Regions from separate parts of the Streptomyces sp. NPDC019531 genome, predicted to be linked through region 3. Evidence: riboswitches for the same ligand, from Rfam matches in the RefSeq annotation. Region 3 holds a riboswitch; each other region holds the start of a gene.
What was found. A riboswitch is a leader RNA that binds a small molecule or an ion and turns the genes downstream of it on or off. The one in region 3 is predicted to bind cyclic di-AMP.

Region 1: linked by a shared signal. The riboswitch ahead of ACI2L1_RS15420 (NlpC/P60 family protein) and the one ahead of ACI2L1_RS21180 (M23 family metallopeptidase) in region 3 are both predicted to bind cyclic di-AMP.
Region 2: linked by a shared signal. The riboswitch ahead of ACI2L1_RS12795 (transglycosylase SLT domain-containing protein) and the one ahead of ACI2L1_RS21180 (M23 family metallopeptidase) in region 3 are both predicted to bind cyclic di-AMP.

The regions. Positions count from the first base shown of each region.
Region 1 is NZ_JBJDQL010000010.1:154,924-165,444, forward strand. Features, by position in the region: gene ACI2L1_RS15410 (hypothetical protein) at 163-516, shown strand; gene ACI2L1_RS15415 (tellurite resistance/C4-dicarboxylate transporter family protein) at 494-1,477, opposite strand; gene ACI2L1_RS15420 (NlpC/P60 family protein) at 1,730-2,881, opposite strand; cyclic di-AMP (ydaO/yuaA leader) riboswitch at 2,889-3,058, opposite strand; gene ACI2L1_RS15425 (ScyD/ScyE family protein) at 3,323-4,402, shown strand; gene pcrA (DNA helicase PcrA) at 4,490-6,973, shown strand; gene ACI2L1_RS15435 (M23 family metallopeptidase) at 6,993-8,513, opposite strand; gene ACI2L1_RS15440 (lipase family alpha/beta hydrolase) at 8,784-9,653, opposite strand; gene ACI2L1_RS15445 (cobalamin B12-binding domain-containing protein) at 10,224-10,521, shown strand, end outside.
Region 2 is NZ_JBJDQL010000008.1:88,829-99,349, reverse strand. Features, by position in the region: gene ACI2L1_RS12835 (FAD-dependent oxidoreductase) at 1-400, shown strand, start outside; gene ACI2L1_RS12830 (hypothetical protein) at 486-890, opposite strand; gene ACI2L1_RS12825 (arabinogalactan endo-beta-1,4-galactanase) at 1,016-2,191, opposite strand; gene ACI2L1_RS12820 (ABC transporter substrate-binding protein) at 2,550-3,887, shown strand; gene ACI2L1_RS12815 (carbohydrate ABC transporter permease) at 3,884-4,879, shown strand; gene ACI2L1_RS12810 (carbohydrate ABC transporter permease) at 4,876-5,745, shown strand; gene ACI2L1_RS12805 (LacI family DNA-binding transcriptional regulator) at 5,773-6,801, shown strand; gene ACI2L1_RS12800 (HAD family hydrolase) at 7,020-7,832, shown strand; gene ACI2L1_RS12795 (transglycosylase SLT domain-containing protein) at 7,836-8,318, opposite strand; cyclic di-AMP (ydaO/yuaA leader) riboswitch at 8,322-8,525, opposite strand; gene ACI2L1_RS12790 (CocE/NonD family hydrolase) at 8,766-10,521, opposite strand, start outside.
Region 3 is NZ_JBJDQL010000017.1:77,322-87,842, reverse strand. Features, by position in the region: gene ACI2L1_RS21200 (CobW family GTP-binding protein) at 1-369, shown strand, start outside; gene ACI2L1_RS21195 (DNA topoisomerase (ATP-hydrolyzing) subunit A) at 366-2,819, opposite strand; gene ACI2L1_RS21190 (M16 family metallopeptidase) at 3,148-4,548, shown strand; gene ACI2L1_RS21185 (M16 family metallopeptidase) at 4,545-5,933, shown strand; cyclic di-AMP (ydaO/yuaA leader) riboswitch at 6,143-6,310, shown strand; gene ACI2L1_RS21180 (M23 family metallopeptidase) at 6,324-7,076, shown strand; gene ACI2L1_RS21175 (GntR family transcriptional regulator) at 7,264-7,959, shown strand; gene ACI2L1_RS21170 (HPr family phosphocarrier protein) at 8,119-8,400, opposite strand; gene ACI2L1_RS21165 (GNAT family N-acetyltransferase) at 8,609-10,521, shown strand, end outside.

The DNA of each region.
Region 1 (10,521 bases), on a different contig from region 3:
CCGTGATCCCGGGCCGGTGTCGTCGACTTCGCTCGGTGCGTTGACCGAAGTCGGGATTTTGGGCCCATGAGGAGTGCAGGGTGCTATGGGTCGCATATATGCAAGATCTACTCAAGGGGTCGGTGCGGGTGCCCCTCGCGCCCCGGAATAGGCTCCGGCCTCATGGACGTACTCATCCATCTCTTCGTCGGCCTGCATATCATCGGCATCGCCTCGCTGCTCGGCGGCTTCCTCACGCAGATGAAGGCGATGGGCCAGGGCACCGCCCGGTTCGTCCCCGCGATGCTGCACGGCGCCGCGACGATGCTGGTCACCGGGATGATCCTGGTCGGCCTCAACCAGGCCGACGACCAGCATGTCAACAACATCAAGATCGGCGTGAAGCTGGCCCTGTTGATCGTGATCCTCGGCCTCGTCTATGTGAAGCGGGACGACGAGAAGGTGGACAAGGGCCTGTTCGGCCTGGTCGGCGCGCTGACCACGGCCAACATCTTCATCGCGGTCCTGTGGACCTGACGGCGGCACGCGCCTCGGCGACCGCCCCCGCGGCGACGAGCAGCCAGGCTGCCACCGCGATCCACAGCAGCACCTCACCCGGCGTCCTCAGCCACGGGACGTCCACGGCGGTGGAGACGGCCAGGGTCGCTGCCGCGGTCATGCCCATGGGGAACACGGTGGCCCAGCGGCGCCCGTCGTAACGCAGGCGCGGGCGCACGAACTCGGCGACCAGCAGTACGGCGTACCAGGCCAGGTCGAGCACCAGCAGGGCGATGGTGACCGCGCGCAGGACGCCGTGGTCGTCGTCGTTCCACAGGTACAGGTGCGCGCTGTCGGCCGCGATCAGCTTCGCGCCGGCCAGCGCCGAGATGGCGAGCGCGCCGCAGGCGACCCAGTGATCGCCGGGTCCGTCCAGCACCTGGCGCAGGTCGAAGCGGAAGAGCGCGACGCCGTAGAGGACCAGGCCGAGCCAGAACAGCACGAGCGCGGTGTGCGCGAGCCAGGTCGCCGACTCGGCCGCGGCGAGCGTGGCGCCGAGGACCGCGAGGCCCTGGGTGGCCACACAGCCGAGGAACACCGCGCCGGGCATCCGCCGCTTCCAGCGGCCCACGACGATCACGATCAGCACCGGCCACAGCACCGCGGCAGGCGCCAGCAGCGCCTCGGCGAGGGTCTGCCAACCGAGCGCGGAGAAACGGGTGCCCAGGACCGTGGTCGCCGCCACGGCCGTCAACGCGCCCGCTGTCTCGGCATCCGCGACCCAGCGCGCGCGCTCCCTCAGCAGCCGTACGGCGAAGTCGGCCGCCAGCCCCAGCCAGGCCGCGCAGCCGATCACCAGGGCGAACCGGGACAGCGTCTCGTAGCCGGTCAGATGCAACCCGACCGACATGATGCCGGTCGCTATCACGGCGGCCCCGGCCGCGGGCGGGCGCTGCGTCCACCAGACGCGCAGGGGGGAGTGCGGGGAGGTACCGGACATGGGGCCGATGCTAGGAAGCTCGGTGTGCCGCGCGGGCGGGGCGCGCACGCGCGCGTGCGGAAATCGCGCGGGCGAGGGAGCGGGCCACGCGCGCGCGTGCGGCTTCCGACCCCTCCATGCGCGCGTGCGGCGCGTCTGACCCCTCCCGCACCCGGGGAGGCGTGCGCGTCTCCGGGTGCGTCGCGAGGGACGCGGTGGCCGGCGAGCCGCGCAATGGTTGCGCCTCGCGAGGCCCGCCCTATGGGCGGCGCCTCAGGCCGGCCGCACCACGCTGTGGATCGCCGACTCGCCGTCGTAGTAGATCGACTCCTCGCGGACGTACGCGCCCGGCTTCGGGGCGTGGATCATCATGCCGTTGCCTATGTAGAGGCCGACGTGGCTGATGTCGTCGTAGAAGAAGACCAGGTCACCCGGCTGGGCATCGGCGAGCGAGACCGTGGTGCCCGCGTTGACCTGGTCGTAGGTGACGCGGGGGAGGGAGACGCCGGCGGCCTTCCAGGCGGCCTGGGTGAGGCCCGAGCAGTCGTAGGAGTCGGGACCGGTGGCGCCCCAGACGTACGGTTTGCCGATCTGCGCGCGGGCGAAGGCGAGCGCCTTGGCGGCCTTGGTGGCGTACGAGGAGTCGGTCGTCGTGGACGAACTCGAACTCGAACTCGACGAGCTCTCCTGCTGAGCCGCCTCCTGGGCGGCCTTCTCCGCGGCCGCCTGCTGCTGCGCCAGCTCCGCGGCCTTGCGGGCCGCCGCCTCCTGCTTCTCCTTCTCGATCGCCGCGAGACGAGCCTTCTCCTGGGCCGTCAGCTCCGACAGCAGGTCGCGCGCGTCGGCGAGCTTCTTCTGGACGGTCGCCTTGGCGGTCTTGAGGTCGCTCTGCGTCTCGGTGAGCGTCTGAAGGCTCTGGGAGGCCTCCTGACGCTTCTTCATCGTCGCGGACTGCTCGGAGACGTAGTCGTCGACCGCGCCCTTCTGGCGGCTCGTCAAACGACCCATCAGCTGCGTCTGGTCGAAGTAGTCCTGCGGGGTGTCGGAGAGCAGGAAGGTCGCGGTGTCGGGCGCGGCGGCGCCGGTGCGGTACTGGGCGGCGGCGAAGGCACCGAGCTCCTCCCGCGCCTCGTTGAGCTTCTGGGTGCGCTGGGCGACGTCGTCGAGGAGCGTGTCGACCTGCTTGCGCTGCTTGGTCGTCTTCTCCTTGGCCGCGTTGTAGTTGTCGGTCGCCGACTCGGCCTGGCGGTAGAGGTCGTCGACCTTCTTCTCGACCTCTTCGAGACTCGGCTTGTCATCGGCCGGCGCGGCGTTGGCCGTCTGGGACAGCAGGGCCACGGAGGTGAGGGCGGCCGTCGCGAGGGCCGGGGTCCGTATGCCTGCTACGCGCGTACCAGCGGGACGCGACTTGCGGTGCGACGCCAAGGGAGGCGACTCCTTCCAGTGCTCCGCCTACCGGGTTAGCTGTCGGGTTCGGGCGGGTGGTTCGGAAGGGTTGCCCTACGGCGCTCCCGTGCGCGGGAGTCGGCCGATTCACCCCAAGTTCGGTGGGTCCCCGGCTCCGGGCGCGCGGCGGCGCTGCGGACTCGGCGGAGGCCGTGCGGCCCGGCGACGTTCGCCGGTGGGGGTCGTACGGCCTGCTCGGAACCGTAACCAACGGGTGTGGCCCGTGTGAAGGTTGATGTTCGATATGCCCGATACATTTTCGTGACCTTGGTCCCAAACGTCGCTCCGCGTGGCCAATCCGGAGTGATCTGCCATGACTTGGGCGTATTTTCACCGGAGTGGCGACGTCCGCCCGCTTCATGGGTCTAGCTTCCAGCCAGCCGCGGTGGGGTGCCGCGGCCCGGTTGGAGGGGTACGGCCATGAGGATGCGCGCAGGACTCGTCGTCGCCACGTCGGTCGCGCTCGCCGCCACCGCGGGCATCGCCCCCGCTGCGGCGACGGCGCGGCACGGTGGAGGCGAGCCGGTGGTCCGTGTGATCGCCAAGGGTCTCGACAACCCGCGCCAGCTCTCCTACGCCGACGGGCACGTGTACGTCGGCGAGGCGGGCCGGGGCGGCGGGAAGTGCGTCGGTGAGGGCCCCGAGGGCGAGACCTGCATTGGGCTCAGCTCCGCGGTCACCAAGATCTACTGGGACGGGGGCGCGTGGAAGCACCGCAGGGTGGTGCAGGGGCTCCCGTCGGGCGCCGCCCCCGACGGCGGTTTCGCGACCGGCGTGGACGGCGTCTCCGCGTTCCACGGCGAGCTCTGGAGCGTCGAGACCTACGCCCCGCCGGAAGCCGGGGTGCCGACGAAGCCGCCCTGGAACACTCTCGGCAAGCTGCTGCACGTCGGGCACGGCAAGGCGAGGATCGCCGCGGACATCACCGCCGTAGAGCTGAAGTACAACCCGCACAAGGCGTCCGTGGAGTCCAACCCGTACGCCGTCCTCGCGCTCCCCGACGGACGGAAGATCGTCGCGGATGCTGCCGGGAACGACCTGGTCGTCGTTTCGCCGCACGCCAAGGCGCGGCCCTTCACGGTCTTCCCGGACCACGACGGGAACCAGTCCGTGCCGACGTCCCTGGCGCTCGGCCCCGACGGCAAGCTCTACGTCGGCGAACTGAACGGCGAGGCGGCGAGGCCCACCGCGCGCGTGTGGAAGGTCGATCCGTGGACCGGCAGGATCCTCGGCTGGAAGTCCGGCTTCGGCTCGATCACCGGCCTCGCCTTCAACGACGACGGCCAGATGTACGTCAGCCAGCTCTTCGCGGGTGTCGTGACCAAGGTCTCGCACGGCAAGCGGACCGATGTGAAGGTGCCGTTCCCTGCGGGCGTCGCCGTGGACCCCCACGACGGCAAGGTCTACGTCTCGGCCTGGTCGATCGCGGACCGTGACGGCACGGTCCTGGACGGTCGGAGGACACCGGGCGGCCAGGTCTGGAAGATCCTCGGGTTCTGAGGGAGGCCCTTTCGCGAGCACCCGGTTCCGGTGATGTTCTCGGGGCGGCAGCGGGCTGTCAGTGGGGCACCCTAGACTCGGAGAGCGATGAGCAGCCTCTTTGACGACAGCTTCCTGGCGGACCTCCAAGCCCCTCGCGGGCACGAGGGGGAACCCCCGCCGCCGCCCGAGGACGAGCACGGACCGGAGCCGGTTCCGGACGATCTGTTCGGCGGGAAGTTCGACGTGCCGCCGGACCGGGACGCCTACTACCGCGACGGCGCCCCGCGCCCGGCGATCGACCCCGCCGCGCTCCTGGAGGGGCTGAACGAGAACCAGCGTGCAGCCGTCGTGCACTCCGGCACCCCGCTGCTCATCGTGGCCGGCGCCGGCTCCGGCAAGACCCGGGTGCTCACCCACCGCATCGCCCACCTCCTCGGCGAGCGGCATGTCCACCCCGGCCAGATCCTCGCGATCACCTTCACCAACAAGGCCGCGGGCGAGATGAAGGAGCGTGTCGAGCAGCTCGTCGGCCCGCGCGCCAACGCGATGTGGGTGATGACCTTCCACTCCGCGTGCGTGCGGATCCTGCGCAGGGAGTCGAAGAAGCTCGGGTTCACCTCCTCCTTCTCGATCTACGACGCCGCCGACTCCAAGCGGCTCATGGCCCTGGTCTGCCGCGACCTGGACCTCGACCCCAAGCGGTACCCGCCGAAGTCCTTCAGCGCCAAGATCAGCAACCTGAAGAACGAGCTGATCGACGAGGAGGACTTCGCAGCGCAGGCCACCGACGGTTTCGAGAAGACCCTCGCCCAGGCCTACGCCATGTACCAGTCGCGCCTGCGCGAGGCCAACGCCCTCGACTTCGACGACCTGATCATGACGACGGTCAATCTGCTCCGGGCGTTCCCCGACGTCGCCGAGCACTACCGCCGCCGCTTCCGGCATGTCCTCGTCGACGAGTACCAGGACACCAACCACGCCCAGTACGCGCTGGTCAGGGAGCTGGTCGGGACCTCCGAGCACCCTGTGGACGTACCGCCGAGCGAGCACGACCTGGCGCCCGCCGAACTCTGCGTAGTGGGTGACGCCGACCAGTCGATCTACGCCTTCCGCGGCGCGACCATCCGCAACATCCTCCAGTTCGAGGAGGATTACCCGGACGCGACGACGATCCTCCTGGAGCAGAACTACCGTTCCACCCAGACGATCCTCACCGCCGCCAACGCCGTCATCGAGCGCAACGAGTCCCGCCGCCCCAAGAACCTGTGGACCAACGCGGGCGCGGGCGCGCGCATCACCGGCTATGTCGCCGACACCGAGCACGACGAGGCGCAGTTCGTCGCCGACGAGATAGACCGTCTCACCGACGCGGGGCACGCGAAGGCCGGTGACATGGCCGTCTTCTACCGCACCAACGCCCAGTCCCGTGTCTTCGAAGAGGTCTTCATCCGCGTCGGCCTGCCGTACAAGGTCGTCGGCGGCGTCCGCTTCTACGAGCGCAAGGAGGTCCGGGACGTCCTGGCCTATCTGCGCGTCCTCGCCAACCCGGAGGACTCCGTGCCGCTGCGCCGGATCCTCAACGTTCCCAAGCGGGGCATCGGCGACCGCGCGGAGGCGATGATCGACGCCCTCTCCCAGCGCGAGAAAATCAGCTTCCCGCAGGCGCTCAAGCGCGTCGATGAGGCGTACGGCATGGCCGCGCGCTCCACCAACGCCGTGAAGCGGTTCAACGTGCTGATGGAGGAGCTCCGGACGATCGTCGAGTCCGGCGCGGGCCCGGCGACCGTCCTGGAGGCCGTCCTCGAACGCACCGGCTATCTCGCCGAGTTGCAGGCGTCCACCGACCCCCAGGACGAGACTCGCATCGAGAACCTCCAGGAACTCGCCGCCGTGGCCCTGGAGTTCGAGCAGGAGTCCGGCGAGGGAGAGACCTCAGGCTCGCTCTCCGACTTCCTGGAGCGGGTCGCGCTCGTCGCCGACTCCGACCAGATCCCCGACGAGGACCAGGACGGCTCCGGCGTCATCACCCTGATGACCCTGCACACCGCCAAGGGCCTGGAGTTCCCGGTCGTCTTCCTCACCGGCATGGAGGACGGCGTCTTCCCGCACATGCGCGCCCTCGGCCAGACCAAGGAGCTGGAGGAGGAGCGGCGCCTGGCGTACGTCGGCATCACGCGCGCGCGTGAGCGGTTGTATCTGACCCGGTCCTCGTTGCGCAGCGCGTGGGGGCAGCCGTCGTACAACCCGCCCTCCCGCTTCCTGGAGGAGATCCCGGCGCAGCACGTCGACTGGAAGCGGACGGGTCCGACCGCCGCTCCCGCGGGGCCGGTCTCGGGGGTCGCCGCGTCGCTGTCCTCGTCCCGCTCGCGCTCCTCGGCGTCGGGGGCGTCCGGTTTCGCCACCCGCAGGGGTGCGGAGAAGCCGGTGGTCTCGCTGGCCGTCGGCGACCGCGTCACCCACGACCAGTTCGGGCTCGGCACGGTGGTCGGGGTCAAGGGCACGGGCGCGAACGCCGAGGCGACGGTCGACTTCGGAGAGGCCAAGCCGAAGCGGCTGCTGCTGCGGTACGCGCCGGTGGAGAAGCTGTAGTTCGCAGGGGCCCGACGGGTTACGTCGGGTCCAGCCCGTGGCTGCGCAGCCACGGCAGCGGGTCTATGGCCGAACCGCCCGCCGGGTGCACCTCGAAGTGCAGGTGGGGGCCGGTCGAGTTGCCGGAGTTGCCGGAGTACGCGACCGGGTCGCCGGCCTTGACCGTCGTACCGGAGGCGACGCGATAGCTGGAGAGGTGGCAGTACCACGTCTCCGTGCCGTCCTTCGCCGTCACGACCAACATGTTGCCGTAGGCGCTGTTCCACTGAGTCCGGACGGTGCCATCGGTCGCGGCCATCACGGTCGTGCCGTACGACACCGGGAAGTCGATGCCGGTGTGGACGGACATCCAGTTGATGCCGGACTGGCCGTAGTAGGCGCTGAGACCGTGCTGCGCGACCGGAAGCGCGAACTTCGGGCGCAGCCGCTCCTTGCGGGCCGCCTCCTCCGCCGCCTTCTTCTTCTCGGCCACCTGCTGGGCCTTGAGGTCGATACGTTCCTGCGTACGGCTGGCCCGGTCGGCGAAGTCGTCGGCGCCGGCCGAGAGGCTCTCCAGCTGGGTGTCCAGCTTGTTGTTCGCGGCGGACGGCTTGAGGGCGGTCGTGTCCGCGGCGGTCGCCGAGGTGTCCTTGTTGTCACCGGTCAGCGTGCCGACCGACGCTACGGCCACCCCCGCGACGCCCATGACACACGCCGAGGGAACCGCGATCGTCAGCAGGGCGGAGCGCTTCGCGGGCATACGGCGACGGGAGCGGCCGGCGTTGCGCGCGGCCACGCGTGACCCGGGGGCGGGAACGGCGGCCGGAGCCGGGGCGGGCTCTTCCTGGTCGTCGAGGAGAGGGGCGTCCGCGTCGTGAACGGCGTGCATCTCACCGGTGGCCGTCGACTCGCCGTCGTGCGCGGTGTGTTCGGCGTAGACGTTGCCGTATGGGTTCGCCTCGTCGTACGCGTGGGTCTCGTCGTACGTGTGGGTCTCGTCGTGCCCGGTCTCCTCGAAGGTGGCCGTCTGCTGCGGGTCGGCCGCCGTACCGTCGGAGTTCCACTGTGTGGCGTCGTACGCGCCGGTGTCGAAGGCCTGTGTGCCCCATTCCCAGTGCTGGGTCTGGTCGGCCGGGCCCGCGGGCTGGTCGGGCTGGACCCACGCGTTCGCGTCCCAGTGGCCGCTGGTGTCGGTGTGGTTCGCCTGCGAGGGGATCGCGGCGAGCTGCTGGTGGTCGGCGCCCCACTGGGTGGCGTCGTACGCGCCGGTGTCGTAGGCGGCGTGGTGCTGGGCCGCGTACATGTCGTAGTTCAGGGTCTGGTGCCCGCCGGTGGTCCAGGTCGAGGCGTCGTACGAACCGGTGCTGTCGTCCGGCATGTTGCCGAACAGCGGGTCCGTGTCGAAGCTGCCGGTGGCGTGTGCGCCAATGGTGCCCGTGGCGTCGAAACCAGTGGCGTCGTAGGCGCCGCACGTGGTGAAGTCGCCGTATTGGGCCTCCTGGGTGCCGTACGACGCATAGTGCGACGATTCGGCGTCGGAAGCCGGAGCCGGGGTGGTCATGGTCCCCGACGGGTGACGGTCGTTCACCAACTTCTCTTTCGCCTCGACAACAGGGGCTGCCAGAGCAGTGCGGCGACTGTACCCGGCGGTATGCGGGCGCGACAATCTTCAACTGGTTTCGGGCGCGCAGGAAACGGGCATTCGCCCGTGTTTCGGGGGACGGCGGGCGTGACTTTGGCTTTGCGTTCGAAGATTGTTCGATATCGGGCCGGGAGTCGGTGACTGTCAACGGGCTGTTGACGTCCTGTGTCCGATGGTCGATACGAACCGTTACGCCACGGTCAGTCCACCTGCGCGGCCGCTCCGCTCCTCTCCGGTCCACGCGGTGTCGAGCGCCTGCCGTATCCCTGCCGCGACGGCGGGGTGCACGGGGAGGGCGAGATGCCCGATCCCGCTCACCCGGACGTTCTGCGCCAGCAGATCCTCGTGGTTGATGCAGGCGGTCTCCAGCGGGTCCATCAGGTGGTCGAGGTCGCTCCAGAAGCTGACGAAGTGTGTACGGCAGCCCGGGGCCGGCTGGGTGAGCTCCTGGAGCAGTTCCGAGCCGGGGCGCATCTGCCGCACGATCGGGTGTGCGTTCGCCAGCGCCATCACCCGGGTGCCGGAGTGCGGGGTGCCGAGCGTCACCAGCGTCCGGACCCGGTGGTCACCGCCGAGGCGCTGGACGTAGTAACGCGCGATCAGGCCACCGAGGCTGTGCCCGACGATGTCGACCTGCCTGCTGCCCGTGCGCTCGCAGATCTCCTCTATGTGCCGGCCGAGCAGCTCCGCCGCGGCGCGGATGTCGCAGGTCAGCGGGGAGTAGTTGAGCGACTCGACCTGCTGCCTGCCGTGCTGGGCGAGGCTGCGGCGCAGGAGCACGAAGACCGAGCGGTTGTCGATGAAGCCGTGCAGCAGCACGACCGGCGGCTTGGCCTCCGTCGGGAGCTGCGCGGCGCCGTCCTCCGGTGCGGGGAGCGCGGGCAGGGGGGAGCGGCGCTCCTGGGTGATGCCGACGGGGTAGAGGAGGAGATGCCCCGCGAGGATCGCGAGCTCCAGGGCGGTCGCCTTCAGGAGGGCCAGGGAGAGTCCCGCCAGCCTGCCGGGGAGCAGACGCTGGCAGAGCGGGAGAAACGGCAGCGCCGCCTTGGTGACCTTCATGGCCGACCTCCTGTCGGCACACGGGAGGACGGCTCCGTCCCCCGTGTGCGCTTATGGGAAGTCGCGGCGAAGGTCGTGGTCGACATCGACGCGGCGCGAGTGGCGCGCGGGGGATGGGTGGGGCGAGCGGCGCGGGGCTCCGGAGCCACCGGGTGATCCGGCGGAGCTGACGGAACCGGTGGTGCGGGCGGTGCGGGCTGTGCTGACGGTGCCGGCTGGGCCGACAGTGCCGATAGTGCAGGTGGTGCGGATGGTGCTGGTGGTGCGCCGTTGACGTGATGAGTCACCCTGTCCGTGTGGCGACGAGGTTCCCCGCTGTCGTGCCTTACCTGTCCTACGTGCCCTTCGTGCCGTCGCCGGTGCGCCGCACCGCCGTGACGCGCGGTTTGCGCCGCGGCGGTGCGGCAACCTCGTTGCGGCTCCCGAAACGTGTCCCACCTTGTGATTTCCCCCTCCGCATGCACCGTGAAACTGCCGGTTGCGGGAAGGTGGCGATAACGTTCGTTCACATTCCCGCCCTGTGTGGTACCAGTCGGTAGGAATGCACGCAGTCGCTTCATGGAGGCAGTGATGGGTGTGGGAGCCGGTCCGATCCGCGTGGTGGTGGCCAAGCCAGGGCTCGACGGCCATGATCGCGGAGCCAAGGTGATCGCGAGGGCGCTGCGCGACGCGGGCATGGAGGTCATCTACACCGGCCTCCACCAGACCCCCGAGCAGATCGTCGACACCGCGATCCAGGAGGACGCCGACGCGATCGGCCTCTCCATCCTCTCGGGTGCCCACAACACGCTGTTCGCGGCGGTGATCGATTTGCTGAGGGAGCGGGATGCCGAGGACATCCTGGTGTTCGGCGGGGGGATCATCCCCG
Region 2 (10,521 bases), on a different contig from region 3:
CCTCGGCGCGTGGTGGCTGCGCGACCGCTTCGAGGGCAAGGTGCGGGTCACCGAAGTGGACCGTATCCGGAGTGCGGACACGACCGACGGTCACCCGACCCTGAACGTCCTCACCCACGCCGGTGATACGGCCCGTCTCTCCGCCGACCACGTCATCGCGGCCACCGGCTACCGCGTCGACCTCGCCGCGATGGACTTCCTCGGCCACGAACTGCGCACCGCGCTCGCCGTCAGCCGCGGCACGCCCAGGCTGGGGACCGGATACGTCTCCTCCATACCGGGCCTGTACTTCACGGGCCTGCCGGCGGCAGCCTCCTATGGTCCGGTGATGCGCTTCGTCTGCGGCACGGAGTTCGCCTCACCGAGGCTGGCGCGGCACTTGGCGGCGGCTCACGGTTAGGGGCCCTGTCCGACGGATCATGTCGGCGTCGGCCCACCAGCGCAGTCTCTTGCAGCCGGCCTGGTCCGCCGGACCAGCCCCGGCGTCAGGATGTGCAGACGTCCTTCAGCTTGGCGGCCGCCGCGTCGATCCTGCTGGAGTCCGGGTCGGTGTCGCCGTTGAGGATGGACTTGTTGTAGTCCTCGATCGCCTTGTCGAGGTCCTTGACGGCCTGGTCGACCTCGCTGTCGTCCGAGTTGTCCTGGATCTTGTTGATCCGGTCGACGTTCTTGTCGATCGTGTCGATGGAGTCCTCGGCCTTCGACGGGTCCTTCACCGCGTCCCAGCCGGCCTCATGGATGGCCTTGACGCTGTCCGCGATCGTGTCGGCGTTGGACACACAGTCCAGGGAGGTGTCGATGTCGTCCGGGTCGCAGCCGGTGACGAGCACGGCGGTGAGGGCGACGGCGGTCAGGGCGGTGACGACGGTGAGGCTACGGCGACTGCGCATGGCTGTGGCCAACCTTTTCTCGGGGCGGGATTCGATGCCCTCCACGATTCCGTCGCCCGGCCGCGGCCACGAGGGAGCTGTCTGGCGTATGCGGGGTGTAGCTCCCTACACCCCGCAGCTCGGGACTACGACCGATACCGCCCCAGCGTCCGCAGCCCCGGCAGCGCCCTGTCCTGGAAGTCGAACAGGGCCAGGTTCTCCCACGCGTTGCCCGAGGACGGGTCCGTCGAGTCCCAGCCGCTGCCCGCGCGGTAGGTCCACAGGCCCTCCCAGTAGCAGTAGCCGAGCCCCTGTCCGTCCGGTACCCCGGCCGCGAGGTCGGCCACCGCGCGCAGCCAGGCGGCCTGGCCCGCGGGCGTGGCAGGGAAGCCCTCGGTCAGCTGTGAGGGGTCGTTCAGGATGTCGTTGACGTCGTCCTCGCTCTCCAGCGTGAACGGGTACGCCGTCTCGGCGATCACGCACGGCTTGCCGTAACGCGCCGTGATGTCGGCCATGTTGGCGGCCGCGTTCGCGATCGGGCCGTGCCAGAACGGGTAGTAGGAGAGCCCGATGATGTCGAAGTCGACGCCGTACGACACCATGTTGTCGAACCACCAGCGGTACAGCCCGTTGTCGCCGCCGTTCGCCAGGTGCAGGATCGTCCGGACGCGCGGGGTGGTGTCCTTGGCCGCGCTCAGGCCCGCCTGGAGGAATGCGGTCATGGCGTCGAAGTGCTCCCAGTTGCCCTCGGGCCACAGCAGACCGCCGTTCAACTCGTTGCCGATCTGCACGAGTTGAGCCGGGGTGCCCTGTCTGCGCAGGGCGCCCAGCACATCCGCCGTGTGGTCGTGGACCGCCCTGGTCAGGCCCGCCACGTCCAGGTCCGCCCACGCGGCCGGCTTGGTCTGGTGCGCCGGGTCGGCCCAGCTGTCGGAGTAGTGGAAGTCGATCCAGATGCCGACCCCGGCCCGCTTCAGACGGCGGGCGAGCGGCAGGATGTGCGCCTTGTTGTTGTAGCCGTCGACCGGGTTCACCCACACCTTCAGCCGGGCGTGGGTGACGCCGGCCTGTGCCATGAGGCGGATCGGGTCCTGACGGTGGCCGTCGGAGGTGCGGTACACCGCTCCGTGGTCCTCGTTCTTCGGCAGCGAGGAGATGTCGATGCCCCGGATCTCCAGGCGACGGGCACCGGAAGAACCGGAAGAACCGGAAGCCCCTGAAGAAACGACCGAGCCCGGAGCGGCCACGGCCTGGGCCGCCCCCAGCACCGGAGCGGCCAGCGCGGCGGCTCCGGCAGCGGCGAGGACACTGCGTCTGCGCATGTCAAAGGGTCCTTTCACGGACGGTCACGGCGATACCGGCGCCGCGGTGAGTCCGGCGGCCGGGGGAGGGCCGGAAACGGGGGCGAGGGGAGCCACTGGAACACCGTACGACCGAGAAAACCCCTCATTTTCTGTGATCGTGCACAGCTCCCCTCGCCCCTGTCAGCGGCGAACAACAAGTAGGTAACCCCACGCCTCCGCCATTGACAAGGGGCCGAAACAATTCTCTACTGTGCACGATCACAGAGCCGCGCGGTCCTCGCGCACAGCCTCTCGGTCACGTCCGCAGAACCTCCCCCCACGGCGGTTGCCGCGAACGCGGGACGTTTCGAGACCGGCTGGTTCCAAGTCAGGGGAGATGAAGATGTCGATCAACCGCCGCCAGATCAGCAGGCGCAGCATCCTTGCCGGGGCCGCAGCCCTCGGCCTCACCAGCACCCTCGCCGCCTGCGGCGGTTCCGACGACGACTCCGGCGACAGCGACAGCGGGCCGGTCAAGCTGACCTACTGGTCGTGGGCGCCGAACATGGAGAAGGTCGCCGCGATCTGGAACAAGAAGAACCCGGACATCACGGTCACCGTGTCCAAGCAGGCCAGCGGCGGCGAGATCGTCTCCAAGCTGATCACCGCGAAGAAGGCCGGCAACGCCCCCGACCTCATCCAGGTCGAGTACCAGTCCCTGCCGACCCTGGTCTCCAACGACGTCCTGGCCGACATCACCAAGTACGCCGGTGACACCAAGTCCCAGTTCGCCGAGGGCCTGTGGGGCATGGTGACCCTCGGTACCGACGCGCTCTACGCGATCCCGCAGGACGCCGGGCCGCTGATGTTCTACTACCGCGAGGACCTCTTCAAGAAGCACGGCCTCACCGTCCCGAAGACCTGGACGGAGTTCGCCGAGACCGCCCGCGCCGCCAAGAAGGCCGTCCCGGACGCCTACTTGACCACCTTCTCCGCCAACGACCCCGGTCTGTTCGCGGGCCTCGCCCAGCAGGCCGGCGGCAAGTGGTGGACCGTCGACTCGGCCGGCAAGTGGACCGTCGGCATCGACGACGCGGCCACCAAGCAGGTCGCCGAGTTCTGGGGCGGCCTGGTGCAGGAGGGCGTCATCGACAATCAGCCGATGTACACCCCGGCCTGGAACAACGCCCTGAACAAGGGCACCCACCTCGCCTGGGTCTCCGCCGTCTGGGCGCCCGGTGTGCTGGTCTCCTCCGCGCCCGACACCAAGGGCAAGTGGCGCATGGCCCCGCTGCCGCAGTGGAAGTCCGGCGAGAACGTCACCGGCAGCTGGGGCGGTTCCTCCACCGGTGTCTCCACCGACTCCAAGCACGCCGAGGCCGCCGCCAAGTTCGCGACCTGGCTGAACACCGACCCGGAGGCGCTGGCCGCCCTGGTCAAGGAGGTCGCGATCTACCCGGCCGCCACGAAGGGCCAGTCCGGGGACGTCCTGACCACGCCCGAGTTCTTCTCGAACCAGGCGGACTTCTACACCACGGCCGGCGACATCGCCGCCACCACGGCCACCGCGGCCTGGGGCCCCAACGTCAACACGGCCTACACCACCTTCCAGGACGCCTTCGGCAAGGCCACCAAGGCGAAGAAGGAGTCCCAGTTCGACTCCGCACTCGCCACCATGCAGTCGAAGACCTTCGGCGACATGAAGAAGCAGGGCTTCGAGGTGACCGAGGCATGACCAGCGCTCCGCTCAAGGGCTCCGACCTCACCGAGGTCGGGCCCTTGGCGGACGGCACCGGCACCGCCCAGTCCGTCCGCCCCAGCCGCCCCCGCCGCCGTGGCCGCAGCGCACCGTACTGGTTCCTGGTGCCCACCCTCACCCTCTTCGCCGCCTTCACCGTCGTGCCCATCGGGTACGCGATCTGGCTGAGCCTGCACAAGGTCCAGGTCAAGGGCATCGGCCTCGGCAAGGGCGCCCGGCAGCAGGTCTGGAACGGCATCGGCAACTACACCGACGTCCTCAACGACTCCGAGTTCGGCCACAGCGTCCTGCGTGCCTTCGGCTACGGCCTCATCGTCATCCCGACCATGCTGGGCCTCGCGCTGCTGTTCGCGCTGATGCTGGACACCCCGAAGGCACGCAGCGCGCCCTTCGCCCGGCTGATGATCTTCCTGCCGTATGCGGTGCCGGGCATCATCGCCGCCCTCATGTGGGGCTTCCTGTACCTGCCGGACGTCAGCCCCTTCTACTACCTGCTCGACAAGTTCGGCCTTCCGCAGCCCGACCTGTTCGACGGCGGCAACCTCTACCTCTCCTTCGCGAACATCGCGGTCTGGGGCGGCACCGGCTTCAACATGATCGTCATCTACACCGCGCTCAGGGCGATCCCGCCGGACATCTACGAGGCGGCCCGGATCGACGGCGCGACCGACCTGCACATCGCCCTGAAGATCAAGATCCCGATCGTGATGCCCTCCCTGGTGCTCACCTTCTTCTTCTCGGTGATCGCCACCCTCCAGGTCTTCACCGAGCCGATGGCCCTCAAGCCCCTGACCAACGGTCTGCCCAGCTCGTGGAGCCCCCTCATGGCCATCTACGACAAGGCCTTCCTGCAGTCCGACATCTACGGCGCCTCCGCCACCGCGGTCGTCCTGGCCCTGGCCACGTTCGTCCTCTCCTTCACCCTGCTGCGCATCTCCGACCGCTACACCCGGGAGGACCGGGCATGACCCCCCTCACCCTCACCGCCGACACCACCGGCAAGGCACGCCGCACCGCCTGGGTGCCCACGATCGTGCTCATCCTCGGCGCGCTGTACTGCCTGATCCCCATCGCCTGGGTGGTCATCGCGGCGACCAAGGACCGGTCGGAGCTCTTCTCCACCTTCACCCTCGCCCCCGGCAGCGGCTTCTTCCAGAACCTGAGCGACCTGACCGCCTACAGGGACGGCATCTTCTGGCGGTGGATGGCCAACTCGGCCTTCTACGCCGGTTTCGGCGCCCTGCTTTCCGCCGCGGTCTCCGCCGCCGGCGGCTACGCGCTCGGCCGGTTCGCCTTCCGGGGCCGCGAGGCCATCTTCAAGATGATCCTGGCCGGCGTCCTGGTGCCGTCCATCGTGCTCGCCGTGCCGCAGTACCTACTGCTGTCGAAGCTGGGCATGGCCGACTCGTACTGGTCGATGCTGCTGCCGTCGATCCTGTCGCCGTACGGCGTCTACCTGGTCCGCATCTACGCGGCCGCGTCGGTGCCCGCCGAGCTCATGGAGGCGGCCCGGATGGACGGCGCGAGCGAGTGGAGGATCTTCTCGCGGATCGCCGTACCGATGATGATGCCGGGCCTGATCACGGTGTTCCTCTTCCAGTTCGTGGGGATCTGGAACAACTTCCTGCTGCCCTTCGTCATGCTCGCCGACGACGAGAAGTTCCCGATCACTCTCGGCCTCTACACGCTGCTCGCCCAGGGCGCCTCGCAGCCGGCCCTCTACACCCTGGTCATCACCGGATGTCTGCTGGCGATCCTTCCGCTGATCGCGCTCTTCCTGGTGATCCAGCGGTTCTGGTCCCTGGACCTGCTGAGCGGCTCGGTCAAGGCCTGAACATCCCTTCTCTTGCTAACGAGGAACATGACCACGAGTGCGAACGGGCGCCGCAGGCCCCCCACCATCCACGACGTTGCCCGCGAGGCGGGCGTGTCGCGGGGCACCGTCTCCCGCTTCCTGAACGGCGGCCACTACGTCTCGCCCGCCGCCCGGCGGGCGGTCGAGTCAGCCATCAAGAAGACCGGCTACGTGGTCAACAGGCATGCGCGCAGCCTCAGCACGGGACGCTCCGACTCGGTCGCGTTCCTGCTCACGGAACCGCAGGAGAAGTTCTTCGAGGACCCCAACTTCAACATCCTGCTGAGGGGTTGCACCGAACGGCTCGCCCAGCACGACATCCCATTGCTGCTGATGCTCGCGGAGAGCGACGACGACCGGCGACGGCTGACCCGGTACATCACTTCGGGTCACGTCGACGGGGTGCTGCTGCTGTCCAACCACAGCGGTGACCCGGTCGCCGCCGAACTCCACGACGCCGGGATCCCGTTGGTGGTCTGCGGCAAGCCGATAGGACTCGGCTCCAAGGTGAGTTACGTGGCGGCCGCCGACCGCGAGGGCGCGCAGGAGATGGTCCGCCATCTGCTCGCCGGTGGGCGGCGCCGCGTCGGCATGGTCACCGGGCCGCTGGACATGCCGGGCGGCCCCGACCGCCTCGCCGGTTACCGGGACGTGCTCGCCGATGCGGGCCTGCCGTACGACCCGGCGCTCGTGGTCGAGGGCGACTTCCGGCGCAGCGGCGGCGAACGGGCGGCCCGGCGGCTGCTGTCCCAGGCCCCCGACATGGACGCCGTGTTCGTCGCCTCCGACCTCATGGCCCTCGGCGTCGTCAACGTCCTTCAGCAGTCCGGGCGTTCGGTCCCCGGCGACATCGCTGTCGGCGGCTTCGACGACTCCCCGGCGGCCACCGCCCTCGCCCCGGCCCTCACCACCATGCGCCAGCCCTTCGACCGCATCAGCGCCGAGATGGTCCGCATGCTCCTCGCCCAGATCACCGGCGAGGACACGGCCGGAGTGATCCTCCCGACGGAACTGGTGGTGCGGGACTCGGCGTAGGCGCTCCGCGGGGAGTAGAGGAGTAGGGGGGTGGGGGAGTACGGGAGCAGGGGGCGAGGGCCGAGCGGGGGGCATACCTCGCGTCGGCCGTGCGTGGTTCCCCGGCGCACCCGGTCTGCCGCACCACCCGGAACCGGAACGCCCGTCAACGTATGTGAAAGCAGCAGCCGTCCGGTTCCCGTCGAGTCGGAGGGGCCAACCATCCGTATTCTCTGATCATGGCCGCCTCCACCGCATATTCCTTGATCGCCACCGACCTGGACGGAACGCTGCTGCGCGCCGACGACACCCTCTCCGACCGGTCGTTGGCCGCGCTCGCGCGGGTGGCGGCGGGCGGGGCCCGGCATCTCGTCGTGACGGGACGGCCGGCGCCCAGAGTGCGGCCGCTCCTGGACGACCTGGGCAGCACGGGGCTCGCGGTGTGCGGGCAGGGCGCGCAGGTGTACGACGCCGGCGCGGACCGTCTGCTCTGGTCGGTCACCCTGGACCGGGAGTTGGCCGAGACCGCGCTCGGGAAGATCGAGGCCGAGGTCGGCCAGGTGTACGCGGCCGTCGACCAGGACGGCGTCGACGGGCTCACCCTCATCGAGCCGGGGTATCTGATGCCCCACCCGACCCTGCCCGCCGTGCGGGTGGGACGGCGCGACGACCTGTGGTGCGCGCCGATCAGCAAGGTGCTGCTGCGTCACCCCTACCTGTCCGACGACGAGTTGGCGGTGACGGCGCGCTCGGTGGTGGGCTCGCTGGCCACGGTCACGATGTCGGGACCCGGGACCGTCGAACTCCAGCCATGCGGCATCACCAAGGCGACGGGCCTCGCGCTGGCCGCCGAACACCTGGGCCTGGGGCCCGAGTCGACGATCGCCTTCGGGGACATGCCCAACGACATCCCCATGTTCGATTGGGCGGCCCATGGCGTCGCGATGGCCAACGCCCACCCCGAACTCAAGGCCGTGGCCGACGAGGTGACCCTGTCGAACGAGGACGACGGCATCGCCGTCGTCCTCGAAAGACTGTTCAGTGCGGCGTAGTTCCTAGTACGCGCCGAACACGTTGTCGATGGACCCGTACCGCTGGGCGGCGTAGTTGCAGGCCGCGGTGATGTTCGCGACCGGGTCGTACGGGTCCCACGAGGTGTTGGCCACGTGGTACGCGTTGAAGGTCGGGTCGATCACCTGGAGCAGGCCCTTGGAGGGCGTGCCGGCGGCCGCGTTGGAGTCCCAGTTGTTGATGGCCCAGGGGTTGCCGGAGGACTCGCGGATGACGTTGCGGTAGATGCCGTCGTAGGAGCCGGGGATCCCGTGCTCCGCCATGACGGCGAGGGAGGCCCGGATCCAGCCGTCCAGGTTGTTGGCGTAGCCGAGCGTGCTCGCGGTCTGCACGGTCGGGGTGGCCGCGGACGCGGTGGTCGCGCCGATGAGGGGGAGCGCGAGTACGGCGGCTCCGGTGCCGGCGATGGCGAGCTTGCGGACGAGACGGCTTGTGCGGGGAGTGCGGTGCTGAGCGGCAGCAGGCATGGCGAAGTTCCTCTCCGTCGCCTGCGAGGTGAGCTGTCGGGTTCGGGCGGGAGTTGCCCGGTCATGCCCGCGAAAGGCATGGCTTCACCCCGAGCCGTACCGGTATGTCCGAAGACGTCCGGTCCGGCGGCTTACCTGGTTCCCCCGCTCCTGCCATGGCTTCTCGGTGGGTGTGCGGGCGGTGGCAGGATTCGGCGTCCACCCGACAGGCCGGGAACGTATGCGAGAGCACATGTCCGGAACAAGTGGCGAATTCACATGACGTGCTTATTGACCTTGGTCGGGGGTATTTGGGGCACTTGATCCTTTGCGGTCGCAAGCCTCAACTGGTGCGCGGGAAAAGGCGGATCGGTGAATTCCGGATATGCGTCGATCCGTTGATCCGGGTGAGCCAAGTCACGCCCATGCGCAAGACGTGCAAAACGGGCAAGAATGCCCAACTCATAGTCAACCGGCCGTCCGTGGGATCCGCTTCTCCCACGTCCGGTGGAAGACCACCTCACCGCCGTCGGTGCAGATCACCTCGTTCGAGGTGAGGAAGTCCGTCCTGTCGCAGCTGATCTCCGAGCGGGTCCGGACGGTGGTGTCCCAGGCGAGCTCCGGGCGGTGCAGCCGGATCGACCAGTCCGAGCGGGCACGGGCGGACAAGGGGTCCTTCTCGTCGATCGTGTACGTCTCCAGCGCGTCCTCGGTGAACTCCAGCCCGTCGGGGTACACGCGCGTGCCGCCGTAACGGGGGTCGACCTCAAGGCGCCACTCGCCCTTGGCCACGTCACGCACGACCAGGCGCTCGGGCCGCGGCTCGTCGAGCGTCACGGGCTGGTTCGCTCCGAGCGGCGCGGACTGCTCCGGCTCGTCGAAGGCGATGTCCGAGGAGGTCTCACGCGCGCGTACCGGCAGTTCGAGGAAACTCCCCGCGGGCTCCAGAGTGAACCCGGCCTGCGATTCGGGCTGCGGCCAGATCCACGGCCAGTACGCCGAGGACACGGCGAGCCGGATGCGGTGGCCGGGCGGGAAGGCGTGTCCGATGCCGTTCAGCTCGAAGGACACCTCCTGGGTGGCCCCCGGCTCCCAGGGCACGGCCCGGTCCCTGCCATGGCGCGCGGAGAGGTTCAGCACACCCCGGGTCACGAGCGTCGAGGACCCGTCCGGGGCGACATCGCAGAGCCGCGCGACGACCTGCCCGCGCGACACCTCCGAGGTCACCCTGAGACGCACCCGCGGCCGTCCGAGGACCCACGTCTCCTCGCCCACCGCGAACTCGAAGCAGGCCGAGCGGGCGTCCTCCTCCCGCTGGTCCGGCGGCAGGTCGGCATCGTTGCCGAAGGGGAAGAAACGGCCCGCGTCCACGCCCGTGTGCTGCGGGGAACGGACCAGCACAGGGGCGCCCTGAAGGCCGTACGACACCGTGGTGACGTGGGGGGAGGGCCAGCCGGGCTCGCCGACCCAGCGGCCGGGCAGGGTGCCGTACACCGTGGCCGGGGGGTGGGAGTCGCTGACGTAGGCCCTCAGGAGCGGTTCCCGCATGACGCCCGTGTCGACGCCCTTCAGATGCTGGTCCCACCAGCGCAGGGTCTCCTGGAGGAAGCCGATCGCCGGGCCGGGCGGCAGACCGCGGTCGGGGTACTGGTGGGACCAGGGGCCGATCAGGCCGCGGACGCGGTCCTGCGGCAGGTGTTCGACGAGTCTGAGCACCGTGTCGCGGTACGGGTCGTGCCAGCCGCCCACCGCGAGGACGGCCGCGTCGATCGCGCCGTAGTCCTCGCAGACGCTGCCGTGCCGCCAGTAGTCGTCGCGGGTCTGGTGGCCGAGCCAGGTGTGGATGAACGGATCCACGGCTTCGAGGCGCCCCAGCCACATGTCCCGCCAGACGTCGCCGACATGGAGCGGATCCGGCGGCCGGGAGACGAAGGCGAGCAGGGTCGCCGCCCACGCGTGCATGTCCACCGCGAGGACGGAACCTCCCATGTAGTGCACGTCGTTGTCATAGCGGTCGTCGGTGGAGCAGACGGTGACGACCGCCTTGAGCGGCTCGGGTGCGAGGGCCGCGATCTGGAGGGAGTTGAAGCCGCCCCAGGAGATGCCGAACATGCCGACCCTGCCGTCGCACCAGGGCTGTGCGGCCAGCCAGTTGACCACCTCGACCCCGTCGGCGAGTTCCACGGCCGAGTACTCGTCGCCCGGCATGCCCTCGCTGTTCCCG
Region 3 (10,521 bases):
TACGACACGCTCTCCTTCACCTCCGACAGCCCCCTCGATCCCCGTCGGCTCATGGCCTTCCTCGACAGCAGGCCAGAGGGCCTCTACCGGATCAAGGGGTACGTCGACTTCGGGCCGTACGACATCCGCAACCGTTACGCCGTCCATGCCATAGGGCGGTTTCTGCGCTTCTACCCGGAGGCCTGGGCGCCCGGAGACCCCCGTCTCACCCAGCTCGTCCTCATCGGCGCCGGTATCGACACCCCTGCCCTCGGCAAGGAGCTGGAGGCGTGCAAGAGAGACGCGGACGCCCCACACACCGATGAGCACGGCATGTGGGGCGTCCTTCGCTACGTACAGGATCCCGACGAGCAGGACCCCGAGTTCTAGACCGGCCCCGCCACCACCGACACCGTCTTCGCCAGCGACACCCCAGAGCCGTCGCGGCGCGGGTCCATCTCCGGGAGGTCGGCCGGGGTGCCGTTCTTCTGCGCGGCGCGGGCCGGGACGGCTCCCGCCCAGGCAAGCGAGAGACAGTCCTCGCCCTTCAGGAACCGCTGGCAGCGGACGCCGCCCGTGGCACGGCCCTTGCGCGGGTACTGGTCGAACGGCGTCAGCTTGGCCGTCGTCTGGACGGAGTCGTCGAGTGTGCCGCGCGAACCCGCCACCGTGAAGACGACCGCGTCCGCCGCCGGGTCCACCGCGGTGAAGGAGATGACCTTCGCGCCCTCGGTGAGCTTGATGCCCGCCATACCGCCCGCCGGACGGCCCTGCGGGCGGACCTGCGCGGCCTGGTAACGCAGGAGTTGGGCGTCGTCGGTGATGAAGACCAGGTCCTCCTCACCCGTACGCAGCTCGACCGCGCCGACGATCCGGTCGCCCTCCTTGAGCGTGATGACCTCCAACTCCTCCTTGTTGGACGGGTAGTCGGGCACCACACGCTTGACGACGCCCTGTGCCGTGCCGAGCGCCAGACCGGGGGAGGACTCGTCGAGCGTGATGAGGCAGACCAGCGTCTCGTCGTCCTCCAGGGACAGGAACTCCGACAACGGGGCACCGCCCGAGAGGTTCGTGGCCGACTCCGGAAGCTGCGGCAGGTCGATGACGTTCAGGCGGAGCAGACGGCCGGACGACGTCACCGCGCCGATCTCTCCCCGCGCGGTGGCCGGCACCGCCGAGAGGATCACATCGTGCTTGGCGCGCTTGCCGCCGGCCTCCTCCGGGAACGGTTCGCCGTTCGCCGTACGGGCCACCAGACCCGTCGAGGACAGCAGCACCCGGCACGGGTCGTCCGCCACCTGGAGCGGCACGGCGGCCACGGGGACGCCCGATGTCCCGTCCACCAGGACCGTGCGCCGCTCGGTGCCGTACTTCTTGGCGACCGCGGCCAGTTCGGCGGAGACCAGCTTGCGCAGCTCGGCGTCGGACTCCAGGATCCTGGTCAGCTCCGCGATCTCCGCGTTGAGCCGGTCCTTCTCCGACTCCAGCTCGATGCGGTCGAACCTGGTGAGGCGCCGCAGGGGCGTGTCCAGGATGTACTGCGTCTGGATCTCGCTCAGCGAGAAGCGCTCGATCAGGCGCTCCTTCGCCTGCGCGGAGTTGTCGCTGGAGCGGATGATGCGGATGACCTCGTCGATGTCGACCAAGGCGGTGAGCAGGCCCTCGACCAGGTGCAGCCGGTCGCGCCGCTTGGTGCGCCGGAACTCGCTGCGACGGCGCACCACTTCGAAGCGGTGGTCGAGATAGACCTCAAGGAGCTCCTTGAGGCCCAGAGTGAGGGGCTGTCCGTCGACCAGCGCGACGTTGTTGATGCCGAAGGACTCCTCCATGGGCGTCAGCTTGTAGAGCTGCTCCAGGACCGCCTCCGGCACGAAGCCGTTCTTGATCTCGATGACGAGACGCAGGCCGTGCGCGCGGTCGGTGAGGTCCTTGACGTCGGCGATGCCCTGGAGCTTCTTCGCGCCGACCAGGTCCTTGATCTTGGCGATCACCTTCTCCGGGCCGACCGTGAAGGGCAGCTCGGTGACGACGAGACCCTTGCGGCGTGCCGTCACTGTGTCGACGGCGACCGTCGCCCGGATCTTGAAGGTGCCGCGGCCCGTCTCGTAGGCGTCCCGGATGCCGGAGAGGCCGACGATCCGGCCGCCGGTGGGCAGGTCGGGGCCCGGGACGTGCCTCATCAGGGCGTCCAGATCCGCGTTCGGGTAGCGGATCAGGTGGCGGGCGGCCGCGATGACCTCGGTGAGGTTGTGCGGCGCCATGTTGGTGGCCATACCGACCGCGATGCCCGAGGAGCCGTTCACCAGGAGGTTGGGGAAGGCGGCGGGCAGTGCGCCCGGCTCCTGCTCCTGGCCGTCGTAGTTCGGCGCGAAGTCGACGGTGTCCTCGTCGATCGACTCCGTCATCAGGCTCGCGGCCTCGGCGGCTCGGCACTCGGTGTACCGCATGGCGGCCGGCGGGTCGTCGTTGCCCAGCGAACCGAAGTTGCCGTGGCCGTCGACCAGCGGAACGCTCATCGAGAAGGGCTGGGCCATGCGCACCAGGGCGTCGTAGATCGACGCGTCGCCGTGCGGGTGCAGCTTGCCCATCACTTCGCCGACGACGCGCGCGCACTTGACGTATCCACGATCCGGGCGCAGGCCCATCTCGTTCATCTGGTAGACGATGCGGCGGTGCACCGGCTTGAGTCCGTCGCGGGCGTCCGGGAGCGCGCGGGAGTAGATGACCGAGTACGCGTACTCGAGGTACGAGCCCTTCATCTCGTCCACGACGTCGATGTCGAGGATCCGCTCCTCGTACGAGTCGTCGGGCGGCGGGGTCTTCGTGCTGCGGCGGGCCATCGCTGCCGGCTCCTCTTTTCTGGCGCTTGCCTACGGGTCGCTCACGTCGGCCCTTTGGCTCACTCTTGTCTGAAGCGTGAACGGGTTCTGACGCGGACCATTGTGGACCGCGGCACTGACAGTCCGGGCCAGGACCCGGCTGAGCCGCCCGGTCCGGCGCCCACGCAGCGCCTTGCTCACGGTTGCCCGCAGGCTACGCGATCCGCTGTGGGCGTACGCGCCCCGGGAACTTCACCGAGGGTCCGCACGCTTGCATACAGTGGCAGGACCGGCAGGAAAACCGCGGTTTCCACGACCGCGACCGCAGATCGAAGGGACGTACATGCCCATGGGTCACACGGCCACAGACCAGGCAGGCACCGGGGGCCTGACAGCGACGGAGCACCGCCTGGCCAACGGGCTGCGCGTGGTGCTCTCCGAGGACCACCTGACCCCGGTCGCGGCGGTGTGCCTCTGGTACGACGTCGGTTCGCGCCACGAGGTCAAGGGACGTACCGGCCTTGCTCACCTCTTCGAGCACCTGATGTTCCAGGGCTCGAAGCAGGTGCACGGCAACGGGCACTTCGAGCTCGTCCAGGGCGCGGGCGGCTCGCTCAACGGCACCACCAGCTTCGAGCGCACCAACTACTTCGAGACCATGCCGACCCACCAGCTGGAGCTCGCCCTCTGGCTGGAGGCCGACCGCATGGGCTCTCTGCTGGCCGCCCTCGACGACGAGTCGATGGACAACCAGCGCGACGTCGTCAAGAACGAGCGCAGGCAGCGCTACGACAACGTCCCCTACGGCACCGCGTTCGAGAAGCTGACCGCGCTCGCCTACCCGGAGGGCCACCCCTACCACCACACTCCGATCGGCTCGATGGCCGACCTGGACGCGGCCACGCTGGAGGACGCGCGCGCGTTCTTCCGCACCTACTACGCCCCCAACAACGCCGTCCTGTCGGTCGTCGGCGACATCGACCCGGAGCAGACACTCGCCTGGATCGAGAAGTACTTCGGTTCCATCCCCTCGCACGACGGCAAGCCCGCGCCCCGCGACGGCTCCCTGCCCGAGACGATCGGCGAGCAATTGCGCGAGATCGTCGAGGAGGAGGTCCCCGCGCGCGCGTTGATGGCCGCCTACCGGCTGCCGCACGACGGCACCCGTGAGGCCGACGCGGCCGACCTCGCCCTCACCGTCCTCGGCGGCGGCGAGTCCTCCCGCCTCTACAACCGGCTCGTACGGCGCGACCGTACGGCCGTCGCGGCCGGCTTCGGACTGCTGCGCCTGGCGGGAGCGCCCTCCCTGGGCTGGCTCGACGTGAAGACCTCCGGTGACGTGGAGGTGCCGGTCATCGAGGCCGCCATCGACGAGGAACTCGCCCGGTTCGCCGAGGAGGGCCCGACGGCGGAGGAAATGGAGCGCGCCCAGGCCCAGTTGGAGCGCGAGTGGCTGGACCGGCTCGGCACCGTCGCGGGCCGCGCCGACGAACTGTGCCGCTACGCCGTCCTGTTCGGAGACCCGCAGCTCGCCCTCACCGCTGTACAGCGTGTCCTGGAGGTGAGCGCCGAGGACGTCCAGAAGGTCGCCAAGGCCAAGCTGCGCCCCGACAACCGCGCGGTGCTCGTCTACGAACCCACCGCCCCGGCCGAGATCGCCCAGAGCCCCGAGGACGCCCAGGGCGCCGAAGACCCGGAGTCCGCGGCCACCGTGGAAGCCACCGACGAGAACGAGGAGGCGGCCAAGTGACCGAGCTCGCCGCGATGGAATTCCACCCGCAGCCACAGGCGGGCGAGCCCAAGGTCTGGGCCTTCCCCGCTCCCGAGCGCGGGACGCTCGACAACGGCCTCACCGTCCTGCGCTGCCAGCGCCCCGGCCAGCAGGTCGTCGCCGTCGAGGTGCTCCTTGACGCGCCCCTGGACGCCGAGCCGGCCGGCCTGGACGGCGTCGCCACGATCATGGCGCGCGCCTTCTCCGAGGGCACCGACAAGCACTCCGCCGAGGAGTTCGCCGCCGAGCTGGAGCGCTGCGGTGCCACCCTCGACGCGCACGCCGACCACCCGGGCGTCCGCCTCAGCCTCGAAGTGCCCGTCTCCCGGCTCGCCAAGGCGCTCGGCCTGCTGGCCGACGCCCTCAGGGCGCCCGCGTTCGCGGACAGCGAGGTCGAGCGGCTCGTCAACAACCGCCTGGACGAGATCCCGCACGAGCTGGCCAACCCGTCCCGTCGCGCCGCCAAGGAGCTCTCCAGGGAGCTGTTCCCGGCGGACTCCCGCATGTCGCGGCCGCGTCAGGGCACCGAGGAGACGGTCGAGAACATCGACTCCGCGGCCGTGCGCGGCTTCTACGAGAAGCACGTGCGCCCCGCCACCGCGACCGCCGTGGTCGTCGGCGACCTCACCGGCATCGACCTGGACGCACTGCTCGGCGACACCCTCGGCTCCTGGACCGGCTCCACGGCCCAGCCGCGGCCCGTACCGCCGGTGACCGCCGACGACACCGGCCGGGTCGTCATCGTGGACCGCCCCGGCGCCGTCCAGACGCAGCTGCTGATCGGCCGCGTCGGCGCCGACCGGCACGCACGCGTGTGGCCCGCGCAGGTGCTCGGCACATACTGCCTCGGCGGCACCCTCACCTCCCGCCTGGACCGCGTCCTGCGCGAGGAGAAGGGCTACACCTACGGCGTCCGCTCGTTCGGGCAGGTCCTCCGGTCCGCACCGGACGGCTCGGGCGCCGCGATGCTCGCCATCAGCGGCTCCGTCGACACCCCGAACACCGGTCCCGCTCTGGACGACCTGTGGAAGGTGCTGCGCACGCTCGCCGAGGGCGGTCTCACCGACGCCGAGCGCGATGTCGCCGTACAGAACCTCGTCGGCGTTGCGCCGCTCAAGTACGAGACCGCGGCGGCCGTGGCGAGCACGCTGGCCGACCAGGTCGAGCAGCACCTGCCGGACGACTACCAGGCGACTCTGTACCAGCAGCTCGCCGCGACCGGCACCGTCGAGGCCACCGCGGCAGTCGTCAGCGCCTTCCCGGTGGACCGGCTGGTGACGGTCCTGGTCGGTGACGCGGCCGCCATCAAGGAGCCCGTCGAGGCCCTCGGCATCGGCGAAGTCAAGGTAGTGACCGCCGAGTAGTCGTGACCGCCGAGTAGCGGCACGCGCGTGGAGGGGCCCTGGTGACGACGGCTTCACCAGGGCCCTTTGATGTCCGAATTGGGTGGGAGGTTGCCTGTCTGCCCTGTGGGATGCGCTACAAAAACCGTGATCCGTTTGGGCCTTGAAAGCCGCCCCGCTTAGCGTCATCCGGGCTGTTCGTTCAGGCAGTGCGCCGCGTCCGCGGCACCGGACAGTCATCGCCGAGTCCCCGTCATGGCGCGAGCCAGGGGAGCCGGGGACCCAAACACGTTGTCCCTGGGGTGAATCGGACGCCCGCGCGAGCCGCGAGGGGGTCCGTAGGAGACCTTCCTGCTCCGAACCCGTCAGCTAACCCGGTAGGCGAGAAGGAAGGAAAGGACCAGCCACTACATGGCGTTCACCTGCGCCACCGGGAAGCACCGTCGTCCCAGCCGGATGAAGCGCACCTCCGCGCGTGCGGCGGGAGTCGCGGCCCTCGCCACCACCGGCGTCATCGGCACCATCGCCGCTCCGGCGCTCGCCGCCGACAACTCCGTCGAACAGACCGGCCTCATGCCCGTCGTCAGCGTCGGCGACTCGCTCGCCGAGCAGATCGACGCCCAGGCCCTGGCCCAGGAACAGGCCGCCGCGAAGAAGAAGGCGGCCGCGGAGGCCAAGCGCAAGGCCGAGGCACGGGCCAAGGAGATCCGCGAGGCCAAGGAGCGCGCCGCCCGTGAGGCCGAGCGCGAGCGCCTCAACCGCTTCGTCGCCCCGATCTCCGGCTCCTACATCTCCACCGGCTACAAGACCGGCGGCTCCCTCTGGTCGTCCGGCAGCCACACCGGTGTCGACTTCCACGCCGCGAGCGGCACCTCCGTGCACGCGGTCGGCCGCGGCACCGTCGTGGAGGCCGGCTGGGGCGGGTCGTACGGCAACGAGATCGTGATCAGGATGGCCGACGGGACCTACACGCAGTACGGCCATCTGTCGTCCATCGGCGTCTCGGTGGGCCAGTCGGTCACCCCGGGCCAGCAGATCGGCCTGTCCGGCGCGACCGGCAACGTCACAGGGCCGCATCTGCACTTCGAGGCCCGCACCACCGCCGAGTACGGCTCGGACATCGACCCCGTCGCCTACCTGCGCTCGCACGGCGTGAGCGTCTGACGGCGTATCGCGAGACCCCGAGGCCCCGGCTCCCACGAGCCGGGGCTTTCGCCGTTTCAGTCCCGCTGCTGTCCAAAAAATATCCCTGGATTCCGGTCCGCCGTCGGAAATTCCCGCTGATTGCAATAGAGTCACTGAACACACGTCAATCGGCGACGTTTCGTGGGGATTAAGACGGAGGTCGGACATGCGTATTCCGGCGCACTCGGTATGCACGGCGATCCGGGACGACATCGTCGCCGGTGTCTACGAGCGCGGCGGCCGGCTCACCGAGGAACTGCTCGCTCGCCGCTACGGCGTCTCCCGCGTCCCCGTTCGCGAGGCCCTGCGAACACTGGAGGCCGAGGGCTTCGTGGTGACGCGGCGGCACGCGGGCGCGTGCGTCGCGGAACCGACCGAGCAGGAGGGCGCCGACCTTCTGGAGATGCGCATGCTCCTGGAGCCGCTGGGCGCCTCACGGGCCGCCCAGCGGCGCACCGAGGCCCATCTCAAGGTGCTGCGCGGCCTGGTCCGGCTGGGCCAGGAGCGGGCCAAGCGTGGTAACAGCGAGGATCTGCGCTCTTTGGGGAGCTGGTTCCACGAGACGCTCGCCCAGTCCTCCGGCAGCCCCGCGCTGGCCTCGATGCTGACCCAACTGCGTCACAAGATCGCCTGGATGTACGTGGTGGAGGCACCCGCCAACCCGGTGGAGTCCTGGGCGGAGCACGGCGCGATCGTGGACGCGGTGGCGCGCGGGGACGGTGACCGCGCGCGGACGATCACTGCGCTGCACACCGAGCGCTCCAGCGCGGTGCACCGTCTGAGGTTCACCTCGGGGTCCGATCGCGCGGACCGTGTGAGGACCTCGCAACATCCTGTAAACGTGACGGGTCTGCGGCATTAACATGGGCGCCGTATACAAAGAGGGGTAATTCGCGGGGGGTTATTTCCGCTGCCCGTAAAAGGGAAATGCAAAGGGCCCGCCCGGTAATTCGGGCGAGCCCTTCGGTGGTTTTTAAACGGCGCCATGCGCGGTTTTTAACGGTGCCAAGCCTCCGAAGACTCAGACGGTCTCGGGAAGCTCCTCCAGCCCCTCGGCGACCAGCTTCGCGAGCCGGTCGAGGGCAGCGTCCGCGCCCTCGGCGTCGGAGGCGAGCACGATCTCCTCGCCGCCCTGCGCGCCCAGGCCGAGAACGGCCAGCATGGAGGCCGCGTTGACGGGGTTGCCGTCGGCCTTGGCGATCGTCACCGGGATACCTGCGGCCGTGGCGGCCCGGACGAAGATGGAAGCGGGGCGGGCGTGGAGGCCCTCGGCCCAGCCGACGTTGACGCGGCGCTCAGCCATGTGATGCTGCCCTTCGGTGTTCAGGGTTGTCTAGACCAGTTTCCCACACGTGAAGCGTCTCCGGTAAGGACCCGAAGTCCCTTCCGGGGTGAGCAGTCGGACCGCGGCCTCGGTCCGACTTCCGTCCTGGCGAGCCCTTGTGCGCTCCCGCCCGTACCCCACAGGCTGCCTCGCGCCGTTGTCGTACGCGAGCCGTACTCTGGGGCCCATGCAGAGCGCGTCGGACCGGCATGAGTACCCCGCCCACTGGGAGGCCGACGTGGTGCTGCGCGACGGCGGCACCGCGCGCATCAGGCCCATCACCGTCGACGACGCCGATCGCCTGGTCAGCTTCTATGAGCAGGTCTCGGACGAGTCGAAGTACTACCGCTTCTTCGCGCCCTACCCACGCCTGTCCGCCAAGGACGTCCACCGCTTCACGCACCACGACTTTGTGGACCGGGTGGGACTCGCCGCCACGGTCGGCGGCGAGTTCATCGCCACCGTACGCTACGACCGCATCGGCGAGGACGGCATGCCCGCCTCGGCCCCCGCCGACGAGGCCGAGGTCGCCTTCCTCGTCCAGGACGCCCACCAGGGGCGCGGCGTGGCCTCCGCTCTCCTCGAACACATCGGGGCCGTCGCGCGCGAGCGCGGCATCCGGCGCTTCGCCGCCGAGGTGCTGCCCGCCAACGTCAAGATGATCAAGGTGTTCATGGACGCCGGGTACACCCAGAAGCGCAGCTTCGAGGACGGTGTCGTACGCCTGGAGTTCGACCTGGAGCCCACCGACCGCTCGCTCGCCGTGCAGTACGCGCGCGAACAGCGGGCCGAGTCGCGGTCCGTGCAGCGGCTGCTCACCCCCGGCTCCGTCGCCGTCGTCGGCGTCGGCCGCACCCCGGGCGGCGTGGGCCGCAGCGTCCTCGGCAACATCAGGGACGCCGGGTTCACCGGCCGTCTGCACGCCGTGAACAAGGCGCTCCCCGAGGAGCAGAAGGAGCTCGACGGCATCCCCGCGCACCGCTCGGTGCGCGACATCGACGGTCCGGTCGACCTCGCGGTGGTCGCCGTACCGGCCGAGCACGTCCCCGAGGTCGTCGCCGAGTGCGGGGCACACGGCGTGCAGGGCCTCGTCGTGCTCTCCGCCGGGTACGCCGAGAGCGGCCCCGAAGGTCGCGAGCGCCAGCGTGAACTCGTGCGGCACGCACGCGCGTACGGCATGCGGATCATCGGCCCGAACGCCTTCGGAATCATCAACACCAACCCGGACGTCCGGCTGAACGCCTCACTGGCCCCCGAGACTCCCCGCCCCGGACGGATCGGCCTGTTCGCCCAGTCCGGCGCCATCGGCATCGCCCTGCTCTCCCGGCTGCACCGGCGCGGCGGCGGGGTCACCGGCGTGACCGGCGTCTCCACCTTCGTCTCCTCCGGCAACCGCGCGGACGTCTCCGGCAACGACGTCCTGCAGTACTGGTACGACGACCCGGACACCGACGTCGTCCTCATGTACCTGGAGTCCATCGGTAACCCCCGCAAGTTCACCCGCCTCGCCAGGCGTACGGCGGCGGCGAAGCCCCTGGTCGTCGTGCAGGGGTCGGGAACCGCCCCGCAGGGCCACGCGGTCCGCGCCACGCGGCTGCCGCACGCCACGGTGTCCGCGCTGCTCAGGCAGGCCGGTGTGATCCGCGTCGACACCATCACGGAACTGGTGGACACCGGCCTGCTGCTGGCCCGCCAGCCGCTGCCCACAGGGCCCAAGGTGGCGATCCTGGGCAACTCCGAGTCGCTGGGGCTGCTGACGTACGACGCGTGCATGGCCGAAGGACTAAGGCCGACGCACCCTCTGGACCTGACCACGGCCGCCTCCCCGGACGACTTCCACGCCGCCCTCGCGCGCGCGTTGGCGGACGACGGCTGCGACGCGGTGATCGTGACGGCGATCCCGGCCGTGGGGGAGGGCATCGCCTCGGCCTCCGGCACTGCGGGGTCCACCGGGGACGCGGCCCTGGCGGAGGCGCTGCGCACGGCGGCCGAACAGGTGCCGGGCAAGCCGGTGCTGGTGGTGCACGTCGAACTGGGCGGCCTCGCGGAGGCATTGTCGGCCGCGACGAGCACGGCACCGTCGACGGCGCCCGGGACCGT